3 regions of the Streptomyces sp. TLI_053 genome follow, and region 3 is predicted to be linked to each of the others. Evidence: riboswitches for the same ligand, from Rfam matches in the RefSeq annotation. Region 3 holds a riboswitch; each other region holds the start of a gene.
What was found. Region 3 has a riboswitch for cyclic di-AMP ahead of BLU95_RS07625 (M23 family metallopeptidase). Riboswitches for the same ligand answer to the same signal wherever they lie in the genome.
Positions count from the first base shown of each region.

Region 1: another riboswitch for cyclic di-AMP. It lies ahead of BLU95_RS44995 (transglycosylase family protein); the one in region 3 lies ahead of BLU95_RS07625 (M23 family metallopeptidase).
Region 2: another riboswitch for cyclic di-AMP. It lies ahead of BLU95_RS21240 (M23 family metallopeptidase); the one in region 3 lies ahead of BLU95_RS07625 (M23 family metallopeptidase).

Region 1 is NZ_LT629775.1:2,142,483-2,146,396, forward strand. Features, by position in the region: gene BLU95_RS08390 (hypothetical protein) at 1-1,424, opposite strand, end outside; cyclic di-AMP (ydaO/yuaA leader) riboswitch at 1,690-1,857, shown strand; gene BLU95_RS44995 (transglycosylase family protein) at 1,844-3,106, shown strand; gene BLU95_RS08400 (hypothetical protein) at 3,267-3,467, shown strand; gene BLU95_RS08405 (LacI family DNA-binding transcriptional regulator) at 3,523-3,914, opposite strand, start outside.
Region 2 is NZ_LT629775.1:5,232,154-5,236,067, forward strand. Features, by position in the region: gene BLU95_RS21225 (TetR/AcrR family transcriptional regulator) at 1-492, opposite strand, end outside; gene BLU95_RS21230 (alpha/beta fold hydrolase) at 633-1,460, opposite strand; gene BLU95_RS21235 (YiaA/YiaB family inner membrane protein) at 1,566-1,856, opposite strand; cyclic di-AMP (ydaO/yuaA leader) riboswitch at 2,102-2,272, shown strand; gene BLU95_RS21240 (M23 family metallopeptidase) at 2,285-3,154, shown strand; gene BLU95_RS21245 (hypothetical protein) at 3,242-3,914, opposite strand, start outside.
Region 3 is NZ_LT629775.1:1,955,607-1,959,520, reverse strand. Features, by position in the region: gene BLU95_RS07630 (MFS transporter) at 1-1,496, opposite strand, end outside; cyclic di-AMP (ydaO/yuaA leader) riboswitch at 1,806-1,971, shown strand; gene BLU95_RS07625 (M23 family metallopeptidase) at 1,975-3,012, shown strand; gene BLU95_RS07620 (DUF2470 domain-containing protein) at 3,293-3,914, opposite strand, start outside.

The DNA.
Region 1 (3,914 bases), 190 kb from region 3:
GTGCGGGAGGCGACGCAGGACTCGTAGACGATGTCGTCGGAGGGCTGCTGGGGAGTGCGGGTGTCCAGCGGGCCGTCCCACCAGTAGGCGTCCTCCCAGGTCTCGTGGCTGACGCAGCCGCGGAAGGTGATGCCGTGGCTGGCGTGCGGCACGAACGCGTGGCTGCCCGCGTCGCGGACGACCACGCCCTCGACCACGGTGCCCCGGGAGGCGTCGCCGAGCCGGTGGAAGTGCAGCCCGTACCGGCCGAGCACCGGCGCGGTGACGGGCGCGGTGCCGTTGGGGCCCCGCCAGGTCTCCTTGGTGTCGGCGCGCGGCCCGACCCAGCGCAGCGCGGTGTGCCGGACGTCGGCCCGGCGGGTGCTGGTGAGGTGGACGTGGGCGCGGCCCCCGGCGCTGCCCTCGACCCGGACGCTGCGGGTGAGGTTGAGCAGTTCGGCGCCGACGGTGACGCCCCCTCCGGCGGCCACCCTGGGGTGCGGGTACTTGAGCGGGGTGGTGAGGGTGACGGTGGTTCCGCTGACGGACCGGACGGTGACCAGGTCGTAGGCGGCGGCGAAGCCGTCCTGGTCCGGCGGACCGGTCGGGGTGACGGCCAGTTCGTCGCCGGGGAGCCAGCCCGCGGGCGGAGCGGCCAGGTTGACGACGGTGTCGCCGGCCCTGAGCTCGCGCTCGGCGCGGACCCAGGCGGTCTTGGCGGCGCCGTCGAGCCGCAGGTAGCCGGCGCCGGTGACCCAGAGGCCGACGTCGGTGTCCACCACTTTCATACCGTCACCCTGGAAGCGCTTCTCGTCGACGGCGGGGAAGCGGAGGGTGTGGACCCGGTCGCCGTCGGGGGCGAGGGCGAGCGTGCCGCGGATCTCGACGTTGCCCGCGGCGGCGAGGGTGAGGGTGCGGTCGGCGGCGAAGGTGAGGCTGCCGCCCGGCTCGACCAGCAGGGAGCCGACCTCGGCGTCGGTGTCGAGCAGGACCTTGTCGGTGATCCGGACGGCACTGCGCGGTCCGGGCGGACCACCGCCCCAGCCGGCCCGGTCGGACCAGCGGCGGCCGCCCTGGTCGACGGTGGGCGCGGGGGCGGGCTGCTCGGGGGGCCCGGTGCCCGGGGCGGCGCCGGCGCCCGGCGAGGCGGCGCCGTGGCCGCCGTCCTGGCCCATCGGGGCGGCCGCCCCGGGCGGGTCGGTGCCGACGACGGCGGCCGGGGTCACCAACCGGGTCTCGCCGGTCAGGGAGCGGCGCAGGACCTCCTCGCCGCTGATCGCCGCGAAGGCGGTGCCGACGGCCAGCCAGCGCAGTAAAGCGCGGCGACTTACGGGAGTTCGGGGTGGTTCGGGCGGGATGTCCGCTCTGCGATGTTTTGCCCTGCGGTGCGCTCCACGTGACCTGGCGGCCGGACGGGCGGCGTCCGGCTCCTCGTCGATGCCCATCGGTGCGTAGCCCTCCCCCCGGGCGGCTGCGTCGGCGTCGGCATGGTGCCGACGCTCTGAAGCATAGGCAGTTGTGTTGGCCATGACGGGCGTTGCCGGAAATCGGTCATTTCTGATCATGAAGGACAGCGGTTCAGCACGGCTTTCGCAAACTGTGACGGTCATCACACATGTTTGCGGTTTGAAGCCGCCTCTGCTTAACGTGCTCCCCGTTCGTGGCCACACGGACCCAGCCCGTCCGCGACGCCGAGTCCTGCCGTCGGGCGTGCTGGCAGCGCAATGCATCACGGCAGGAGCGGGGGAACCACAGGTAGTTCGCCCAGGACCGGTCCACGGACCGGACCCGGGCTAGGGGTGAAGCCGCGTCCACAGCGCGGCCGGGCTACTCCGGCCCGAATCCGACAGCTCACCTCGCAGGCGTGGGAGAGGACCACGTCTTCATGCTGCCCACCAACGGCACCCGTCTGTCCGGCCGCACCCGTCGCGCGATCGCCGCCCTCGGCGTCGCGGGCATCGGCCTCACCGTCCCCTGCCTCACCGCCGGCACGGCCTCGGCCGCCTCCGTCGCCACCTGGGACAAGGTCGCCCAGTGCGAGAGCACCGGCAACTGGAGCATCAACACCGGCAACGGCTTCTACGGCGGCCTCCAGTTCACCAACTCCACCTGGGCCGAGTTCGGCGGTACCTCCTTCGCCGCCCGCGCCGACCTCGCCACCAAGGACCAGCAGATCGCGATCGCCGAGAAGGTGCTCGCCGTGCAGGGCCCCGGCGCCTGGCCGGTCTGCTCGGTCCAGGCCGGTCTGACCAAGGGCGGCACCCCCGCCGCCGTGGACACCTCGGCCACCGCCGCACCGGCCGCCAAGACCCCGGCCCCGGCCGCCAAGCCCGCCGAGAAGCCGGCCGCCAAGCCCGCGAACCCGGCCCCGGCCGCCGACGACGCCGCCCAGCAGCGCACCGGCGCCCAGGACTGGCAGGAGTGGCACCGCCAGGCGGGCCAGGAGGCCTCCGCGGACTACACCGTGGTCGCCGGCGACTGGCTGTCCTCCATCGCCGACAAGAACAACGTCCAGGGCGGCTGGGAGCGGCTGTACGAGCTCAACCGCGCCACCCTGTCCGAGGGCCCGCACAGCATCTACCCGGGCCAGCACCTGACCCTCGGCGACCGCGCCGAGGCGAAGGCCCCGGCCGCCGACCGGTCCGGCCAGGGCTTCGACTGGTTCAACCGCGCCAAGGACGCGCAGAACGGCTCCGGGACCGCTGCCAAGCCCGCCGCCCAGCCGGCCGCGAAGGCCGAGACCCCGGCCCCCGCCCCGGCCGCCACCGGCAGCATGGCCGCCGCCGTCTCCTTCGCCCAGTCGAAGGTCGGCCAGGCCTACGTCTACGGCGGCACCGGCAACGGCGGCTGGGACTGCTCCGGCCTGACCCAGGCCGCGCTGCGCGCCGCGGGCGTCTCCGTCCCGCGCGTCGCCGCCGACCAGGCCGCCGCGTCCACGCACGTCTCGCTGGACTCGCTCAAGGCGGGCGACCTGCTGTTCTGGTCCAACAACGGCCAGGACTCCGGTGTCTACCACGTCGCCCTCTACATCGGCGACGGCAAGTACGTCGAGGCCGCCAACCCGAGCTCGGGCGTGCGGGTCCAGACCGTCGCCAACTGGGCGCCGGACTTCGCCGGCCGGGTCTGATCCGGCAGTGCGCCCCGGCCCCGGGGGAGTCGTCGCTCCTCTCCCCGGGGCCGGGGCGTGCCCGCGCACGGCACCGGCGCGGTCACGGTTCCCGGACAGCCATGGTCAGGGACGCGCCCCGGCGGGCATGCTGCTGCTCTGCACCCGAGGAGGAGTCACCATGGCCCAGGTCACCGTCACGCTCGACGCCAATCTCGCCATCGACGCGATGATGCTGTCCGGCACCAAGAGCCCGCAGGACGCCGTCGAACTGATCCTCCGTGACTTCCTGGAGCGGGGCCGGCGCACCGGGGCCCGTACCGGCGACGCCGCCGACGGGCACCGGGTGAGCCAGGACCGGCCCACCGTCCAGGAGGGCTGAGCGGAACGCCGAGGGGCCCGGGAGCTGTTGCTCCCGGGCCCCTCGTGGTGTCTCCTCAGCGTGCGCGGCCCCCGGTCGAGCCGCGCATCACCAGCTCCGGCTGGAACATGAACTCCCCGCGCTGGGCGGCGTTCCCGCCGACCTCCTCCAGCAGGGCGTCCACGGCGGCGGTGGCCATCGCCTCCACCGGCTGGCGCACGGTGGTCAGCGGCGGCTCGGTGAAAGCTATCAGCGGCGAGTCGTCGAAGCCGACCACCGAGACGTCCTGCGGCACCGCCAGGCCCCGCTGACGGACCGCCCGGATCGCGCCCAGCGCCATCATGTCGCTGCCGCAGACGATCGCCGTGCAGCCCTTGTCCAGCAGCGCCCCGGCCGCCGCGTGCCCGCCCTCGACGCTGAACAGCGTGTGCCGGACGAGCTCCTCGGCCTCCTCCGGGGTGTGCCCGA
Region 2 (3,914 bases), 3.3 Mb from region 3:
GAGCTGGAAGGCGCCAGCCGTCGACAGCGCCGCGAATCCGTGGGCCAGCGAGCGGAACGTGCGCGCCGCGTGGATCGCCTCGGAACCCTCCAGCCCGTACCCGCGGAGCACCGCGACGATCACCCCGACCAGCCGGGCGGCTGCGTTCGACAGGTCCTCGTCCGGCCGCGGGGCCTGCGGCAGCGCGGCGTACCGGTGCGGGCGCTCGGTGGCGTAGGCGTGGTAGGCCCGCAGGACGGCGGCGACCGCCTCGTCCCCGCTCCGGCCGAGCGCCGCCCCGGCGAGCCGGTCGGCCAGTTCCTCGGTGACCCGGACGGCGACCAGTCGGCGCAGTTCGGCCAGTCCGCCGCTGACGTGCTTGTAGAGCGAGGGGGTGGCGACCTTGGCGCGGGCGGCGACGGCGGCCAGGGTGAGGGCCTCGGGACCCTGCTCGTCGATGAGGGCGAGGGCGTGGTCGACGACCTGCTCGGGGGTGAGTCCGACTCGGGGCATCGGGGGTCTCCTGGTGGGCGCGGCGGGCGTGGTGGGCGTGGTGGATCGGTGGAGGGGGCGGCGCTGGACGGCGGCGGCCGGGCGGACGGCGCGTGCGGTCCCAGGCGATCGGGCGATCGAGCGATCGAGTGATCGAGCGGTCAGGCGAGCTCGGCGAGGAAGCCCAGCAGGGCGTCGGCGGTGGCCTCCGGGTGGTCGGCCATCGGGTAGTGCCCGGCACCCTCGACCATCACCTTGCGTGCCCCGAGCGCGGCGGCCTGCCGGTCGGCGACCAGCTCCGGGTCGCCGAAGTCGGGGTCCTCGGAACCCATCACCACCAGCGCCGGGCAGTGCACGGCCGAGGTCCAGCCGAGGGGCGAGGAGTCGCCGTGCACATAGCCCCGGGTGGCGGCCCGCCGGCCCGGGGTGCGCAGCGCGGAGACCAGCCCGGCCACGTACTCCTCGTGGTCGGCGGGCTTGGGGCCGGGGAAGGCGGCCCTGCGCAGGTAGAGCCCCCAGAACGCGGGCGAGCGCACCAGCAGCGCGCCCATCGCCCGGACCACCGTCCGCTGCAGGGCGGTGGGCGGCACGTTCTCGACGAAGGCGTCGATCAGGACGATCCCGGCGACCCGCTCCGGGGCGTCCCCGGCGGCTCCGACCACGCTGGCGCCGGTGTAGGAGTTGCCCGCCAGGACGGCCCGGTCGATGCCCAGGTGGTCCAGCAGGGCGAGCACGTCTCCGGCGATCGCGGCGGGGGAGTAGTCGTCCCAGTGGATCGAGGAGTCGCCGAAGCCGCGCAGGTCCATGGTGATCACCCGGCGGCCGGCGGCGGTCAGCAGCGGGCGCAGGTGCCGGTACGCGGCCCGGCTGTCGAGCATCCCCGGGAGCAGGACGACGGGGGTGCCGTCGCCGCGCCCGGTGTCGTCGAAGGCGATCCGGCCACCGGGGAGGTCGAGGTAGCGGGTGGCGGGGGCGATGGTGCCGTTCATGGGAGCCTCCTCGGGCGGTCGTCGGCGAGTGCCGATAGCCATAAAGCTAAGGCTAATAGCCTTAGCCGTCAAGCCCTCCCGAGCGGCGGTCCGCGCCCGGGCCGGTCAGACTCCCTCCACCTTGAACGGGTCGTGCTCGGTCAGCAGCTTGTCCAGCCGGGCCTGGTCGACCCTGGTGACGAGATCGGTGGTCTCCTGCCGGTCCCGGACCACCTTGGCCAGGGTGAACGCCGAGGTGACCGTCCAGAGCAGGCCGACGGCGAGGAAGGCCCTGGTCCACGGCTCGACCGGCAGGTAGGCGATCCCGGCGCCGAGGGCGGTGCCGGAGAGGGCGAAGGACAGGACGGCCTGGATGTAGTAGGCGGCCGTGGTGCGTGACTGCATCGGTGCGCTCATGGCGCCCAGAATGGCCGCGCGGCTCCGGTCGCACATGAGTAGTCGTACTCAGATGGGAGCCCGTTCGTTGACGTCCTCTCACGTTCGGTAGTGTCAGGTGTCATCAAACGTCACAAATCGCCCATCGGACCGCGCAGCGTCCGATCCGTGTCCGGTCGTCATCAACGGATGGCTTGGAATCGGGGGGCTCTCGGATTAACGTTTGATAACGCAGCGCGGACCGCAACGCCGTACCCAGACGGCACCGTGCGCCGTCGCCTAATCCCGCCGGCCGGCCTCCGGGCAGGCCATGGGAGCCGGGGAACCATGTTCCTTGGGGTGAATCGGCAGGGTCGGGGCATCGCCCGGACCCAGCCGTAGGAGACCTTCCTGCTCCGAACCCGTCAGCTAACCCGGTAGGCGCGAAGGAAGGAAAGGAGCGCGCCTCCGTGGCGTCGACGCACACCCAGGCACACCCGTCCGGGTCCTCCACCGGCACCCAGCTGCTCGACCACCCCGGCCCGTTCGCCGGCCACGGTCCCTTCGGCGGCTCCGCCGACGAGAGCGCCCCGCCGGCCGCCGACACCAGCCGGCACCGGATGCCCCGTCAGACCCGCGGCACCGCGCCGCTGCTCGGCGTCACCGCCGTCGCCGCCACCCTGGGCGCGACCGGCTTCGCCTCCGCCACCCCGGCCGCCGCGCCCGCCGTGGAGACCCCCGACGAGACCCCGGTCGCGCTGTCCGCCGACCCCGGCCTCGCGCTCGCCGCCCGGATCCAGCAGCAGGCCGACAGCCAGCGCACCGCCGCCGAGGAGACCGCCCGGGTCCAGGCCGCCCAGGAGGCCGAGGCCAAGCGCGCCGCCCAGGTCGCCCAGCAGGAGCAGGCCCGGCGCACCGCCGAGGAGGCCGAGAAGGCCAAGCTCGCCGCCATCAAGCTGCCGGTCCGCGACTACCGGCTCTCCGCCCACTACGGCCAGAGCGCGCGCTACTGGGCGCACCTGCACACCGGCCTCGACTTCGCCGCCGACCAGGGCGAACCCGTCTACGCGGTCGGCCAGGGCACCATCACCTCGGCCGGCTGGGCCGGCGCCTACGGCTACCGGATCGTCGAGACCCTGCCCGACGGCACCGAGATCTGGTACTGCCACCTCTCCTCGATCATCAAGGGCTCCGGCAAGGTCCTCCCCGGCCAGCAGATCGGCAAGGTCGGCGCCACCGGCAACGTCACCGGCGCCCACCTGCACGTCGAGGTCCGCCCCGGTGGCGGAGCCCCGGTCGACCCGGAGACCTGGTTCGAGCAGCGCGGCGTCACCCCCTGACGCCGTCTTCCTGACCCGGCTCCCCCGAGCACGACGAGGGGCCCCGGCCGCACGGCGGCTCCAGGGGCCCCTCGCCGTGTTCCGCGCCTACTCCGGCGCCCGCTCGTCGCCGTCCGTGTCCGCGTCCGGGGCCGCGTACCCGTCGCCGTCCGTGTCCGCGTAGCCGTCCGCCGGTTCGTCGCCGTCCGTCTCCGTGAACCCGTCGCCGTCCGCCCGCTCCTCCGCCCAGGCCGCGTCCAGCCCGGCCAGATAGGCGTCGATCTCCGCCGGCCCCGGCTCCGGCGCCAGCTCCGGGAACTCCGCCACCAGCAGCTCCGGCAGCCCCGGCACCGTCCAGGTCCCGGCCAGCTCCAGCGCCGCCAGCGCCGCGGCCTCCTCGAACGCCCCGAAGTCCCCGGCCAGCTCCTCCGGCATCGGCCGGCCCAGGGCCGTCAGCTCGGCCAGGTTCCGGTAGCTGCGCCGCATCAGCCCCTGTTCCAGCAGCCGCCGCGCGCCGTCCGTGGCCATCCCGACCGCCAGCGTCCGGCCGCCGGCCTCCCAGCCCCCGTCGTCCACCGGGTCCAGCACGCCGTCCGCCTCCAGCGCCGCGAACGACGCCAGCCGCTCCTCCTCCGGCAGCTCCCGGAACCCCTCCAGCCAGGCCCGCACCGCCTCCCCGTCGGCGGTGTCCACCCCGGCCGCGCGCAGCAGCAGCGTGTACAGCCGGGGCCAGGTCACCAGGTCGGCCCGGCGCAGCAGTCCGGCCGCCACCTCGCCCTGC
Region 3 (3,914 bases):
TGTTCCGGGGCCGAGTGGCCGGGGTCGAGCGGCGGGGCGTTGGTGCCGCAGGCGTAGCGGCAGTCCGGTTCGGCCACCGGGTGGTGGTCCTCCGGGGCCAGGACGTTGCCGTGGACGGTGGCCAGAGCCGTGAGCCCGCCCGCCACGAGCAGCCCGGCGCAGATCAGCATCGCGGTGCGGAAGGCGGAGTCGACCGCCGAGGGCACCTGGTAGGCGTCGCCGCTCAGACCCGCGAGCGAGGGCAGCGCGGCGACCGCCAGCAGACCGGCCGCCCGGGCCGCGGCGTTGTTGACCCCGCTCGCGATGCCCGCGTGCCGCACCTCGACCGCCGCCAGCACGGTCGCGGTCAGCGGTGCCACCAGCAGCACCATCCCGCTCCCCATCACCGCGACGGCGGGCAGTACGTCCGTCCAGTAGGAGGCGTCGGGCCCGATCCGCAGCATCAGCAGCACGCCCGCCGCGCACAGCAGCGGGCCGACGGTGAGCGGCAGCCGCGGGCCGATCCGCTTGCCCAGCCGCCCCGCCCGGGCGGAGAGCGCCAGCATGATCACGGTGATCGGCACCAGGGCGAGTCCGGAGACCAGCGGGGAGAAGCCGGAGACGATCTGCAGCTGCACGACCAGCAGGAAGAAGACCCCGCTGAACGCCGCGTACACGGCGAGGGTGACCAGGTTGACGGCGGTGAACAGCCGTGAGGAGAACAGTCCCAGCGGCAGCATCGGCTCCGGGGTGCGGCGCTCGACCAGGACGAAGGCGGCGCCGAGCAGGAGCCCGGCCGTGCCGGTGACCCAGACGGTGGCGGAGAGACCGCTCCCGGCGGCGGTCAGCGCATAGGTGATCGAGCCGAGCGCGAGGGCGGCCAGGACCGCGCCGAGCACGTCGAAGCGCCCGGTCGAGCTCTCGTCCCGGCTCTCCGGGACGTGCCGGGCCGCGACCGCGATCACCGTCGCGGCCAGCGGCAGGTTCAGCAGGAAGATCCAGCGCCAGCCCGGGCCGTCCACCAGCCAGCCGCCGAGGAACGGGCCCACCGCCGCCGACACCCCGCCGAGGCCGGACCAGAGGCCGACCGCCGCCGAGCGGTCGTCCGGACGGAACACCGCCTGGAGCATCGCCAGCGAGCCGGGGGTGAGCAGCGCCCCGCCGATGCCCTGCACGGCACGGGCCGCGATCAGCACCTCGATGGTCGGCGCGGCGGCGCAGGCGGCCGAGGCGACGGCGAACCAGACGACGCCCAGCAGGAAGATCCGGCGCCGCCCGTACCGGTCGCCGAGCGCGCCACCGAGCAGGATCAGGCCCGCCAGGGTGAGCAGATAGGCGTTCAGCGTCCATTGCAGGGCGTCGAGCCGGGCGTCGAGATCGGTGCCGATCCGGGGCAGTGCGACGTTCACGACGGTTCCGTCGAGCATCGCCATGCTGGAGCCGAGCACGGTCGCCAGAAGTACCCAGCGTCCCTGTGCGGTGCCCAACCGCAGGGTGCCGGCATCGGTGGTGGTCACGGCCCATGGTGGGGCTCGTGGGGCCGACGTGACAAGGGTCACCGGGGGTGTGTCGGAGATGTCCGTTCCGTGAGTGATCGTGTGCGCACTGATGACGACATCGGCGCAGGGTGGTGGATCACGTGCACTCGGTGAATGGATTGTGTGCTTACTGTGCATGCCTTTCATGCGGAGCGTCACGGTGTTCCGGACTTTGGTCCCGGGTTCCGGAGATCGACATTGCTTCACCCGAACGGATGGGTTTTAGTTCAGCGACCGCCCGGCGTCAGCCCGGGTGGCCACCGGGTGGAACGCCTAGTCCTGCCGCTGCCCGGTGGTTCGCAACGAACTCTGTACGGCAGGAGCGGGGGACCCACAGGTAAGTCGCCGGACCCGAATTGACGGTCCGGCTTGGGGTGAAGCCGCATTTCTCTGCGGCCGGGCAACTCCAGCCCGAACCCGACAGCTCACCTCGCAGGCGTCGGAGAGGACAGCTTCCATGCCCGCACAGGCTCGTCGTATCGCCATGCCCCGCGCCGTCCGCATCGGCATCGCCACCGCCGTCACCGGCGCCGCGTTCGCCCTCCCGCTGGTGACCACCGTCACCGCCCAGGCCCACGAGGCCCCGGCCGCCGGGCACACGCACCAGAGCAGCACCTGGACCGGCGCCGCCAGCGTCGACGCCGCCCCGGCCGCTGCCGAGAACGCCCCGGCCGCCCCGGCCGCTCCCGCCGCCGAGGCCGCTCCGGCCGACTACAAGGTCGTCGGTGGGGACACCCTGTCGAAGATCGCCGACGCGAAGAACGTCGAGGGTGGCTGGAAGGCGCTGTTCGAGCACAACCGCTCGGTCATCGGTGCCAACCCGAACCTCATCTTCCCGGGTCAGCAGCTCGCGCTCGGCACCAAGGCCGCCGAGGGCGCCAAGCCGGCCGCTCCGGCCGAGGCCGCCAAGCCGGCCGCCCCCGCCGCCAAGGCGCAGACCTCGCAGGACTCCGTGAAGCCGGCCAAGCCGACCGCTCCGGCCGAGAAGCCGGCCGCTCCGGCCGCCAAGCCCGCCGCCAAGCCGGCCGTTCAGGCCGTCGTCGCCCCGGTCGCGAAGCCGGCCGCTCCGGCCCCGGCCGCCGCCACCTCCGGCTTCTTCGCCCCGCTGGCCAACCCGAAGCTCGGCACCGCCTACGGTGTGGCCGGCTCGATGTGGGCCTCCGGCCACCACACCGGCGCCGACTTCGTCGCTGCCACCGGCACCCCGCTGCGCGCCGTCGCGGCCGGCACCGTGGTGAAGGCCGGCAACGGCGGCGCCTACGGCAACGAGGTCGAGATCAAGCTCGCCGACGGCAAGTACGCCGAGTACGCGCACCTGTCCTCGATCGGCGTCTCCATCGGTCAGACCGTCACCGCCGGCCAGCAGATCGGCCTCTCCGGTGCGACCGGCAACGTGACCGGCCCGCACCTGCACTTCGAGATCCGCACCGGTTCGGAGTACGGCTCGGACATCGACCCGATCGCCTACCTGCGGGCGCACGGCGTCGCGATCTGACCTTCGGTCGGATCATCTGCCACCGCCGGGTGCGGGGCGAAACGACCTCCCGGAATGGTCATGTCGGGTGACCGCTGGACCGGGTGGACGCCGCACCCGAGTGGATTGACGGGCGCGGGACACGCCCGTCCTGCCGGCCGGCCCGGCTCACGAGAACTCTCTCGTGGGCCGGGCCGGCCGTCGTTGTGGCGGGGCTCGAGGGTGGGGAGGAGCGGGGCGGGGCGAACCGATATCGGGTCAGTTCCGCTGTCGGGCGGGCTGGTTCGCGCTTCCGTTGGGTTCAGGACCGGTGGGTGGCCGGCTCCTGCTCGGCGGCGGACAGCAGTTGGTGCACCCGGTGGCCGAACTCGTCCGCGTCGCGGGCCGGTTCGATGAAGACCAGGCGGACGTCGCGGTGGCCGTGCGGGTGGTCCAGGCGGAGCACCAGGCCGTACCGGTCGAGCGCGAGCGGGCGGACCTCGGGGCGGTCGGCGAGCAGCGCCGGGTCGAGCAGCCGAGTGAGCACGGCGAGCGCGTCGGGGTGGTCGTCGGCCAGATGGGTGAGCAGTCCGGCTTCGTAGCGGGCCAGCGGGTCGGGGGCGGCCGCCGCGAGGTCGGCGCCGGTGATCGCGGTGGTGCCGTACGGGGTCGAGAGCACGGCGTGCGCGACGTCCAGGCGCAGGTGCACGCTGAGGCCGTCGTCGGCGAGGTGGGCGAGGTGGAGCCGGCCGGCCAGGGTGAGCCGCCCGCGCACCCGGTCGCGCACGGCCACCGGGGCGATGTCGGTGAGGTCGAGCACGACGGCGAGGCCGTCCTGCTCGCGGGCGGCGGCGGAGGTCACCGGGGAGTCGAGCGGCGCGCGCAGCCGGAGCCGGGAGCCGTGCACCGAGACGGGGGTGGAGAGTTCGTGCTGCTCGCCGCCG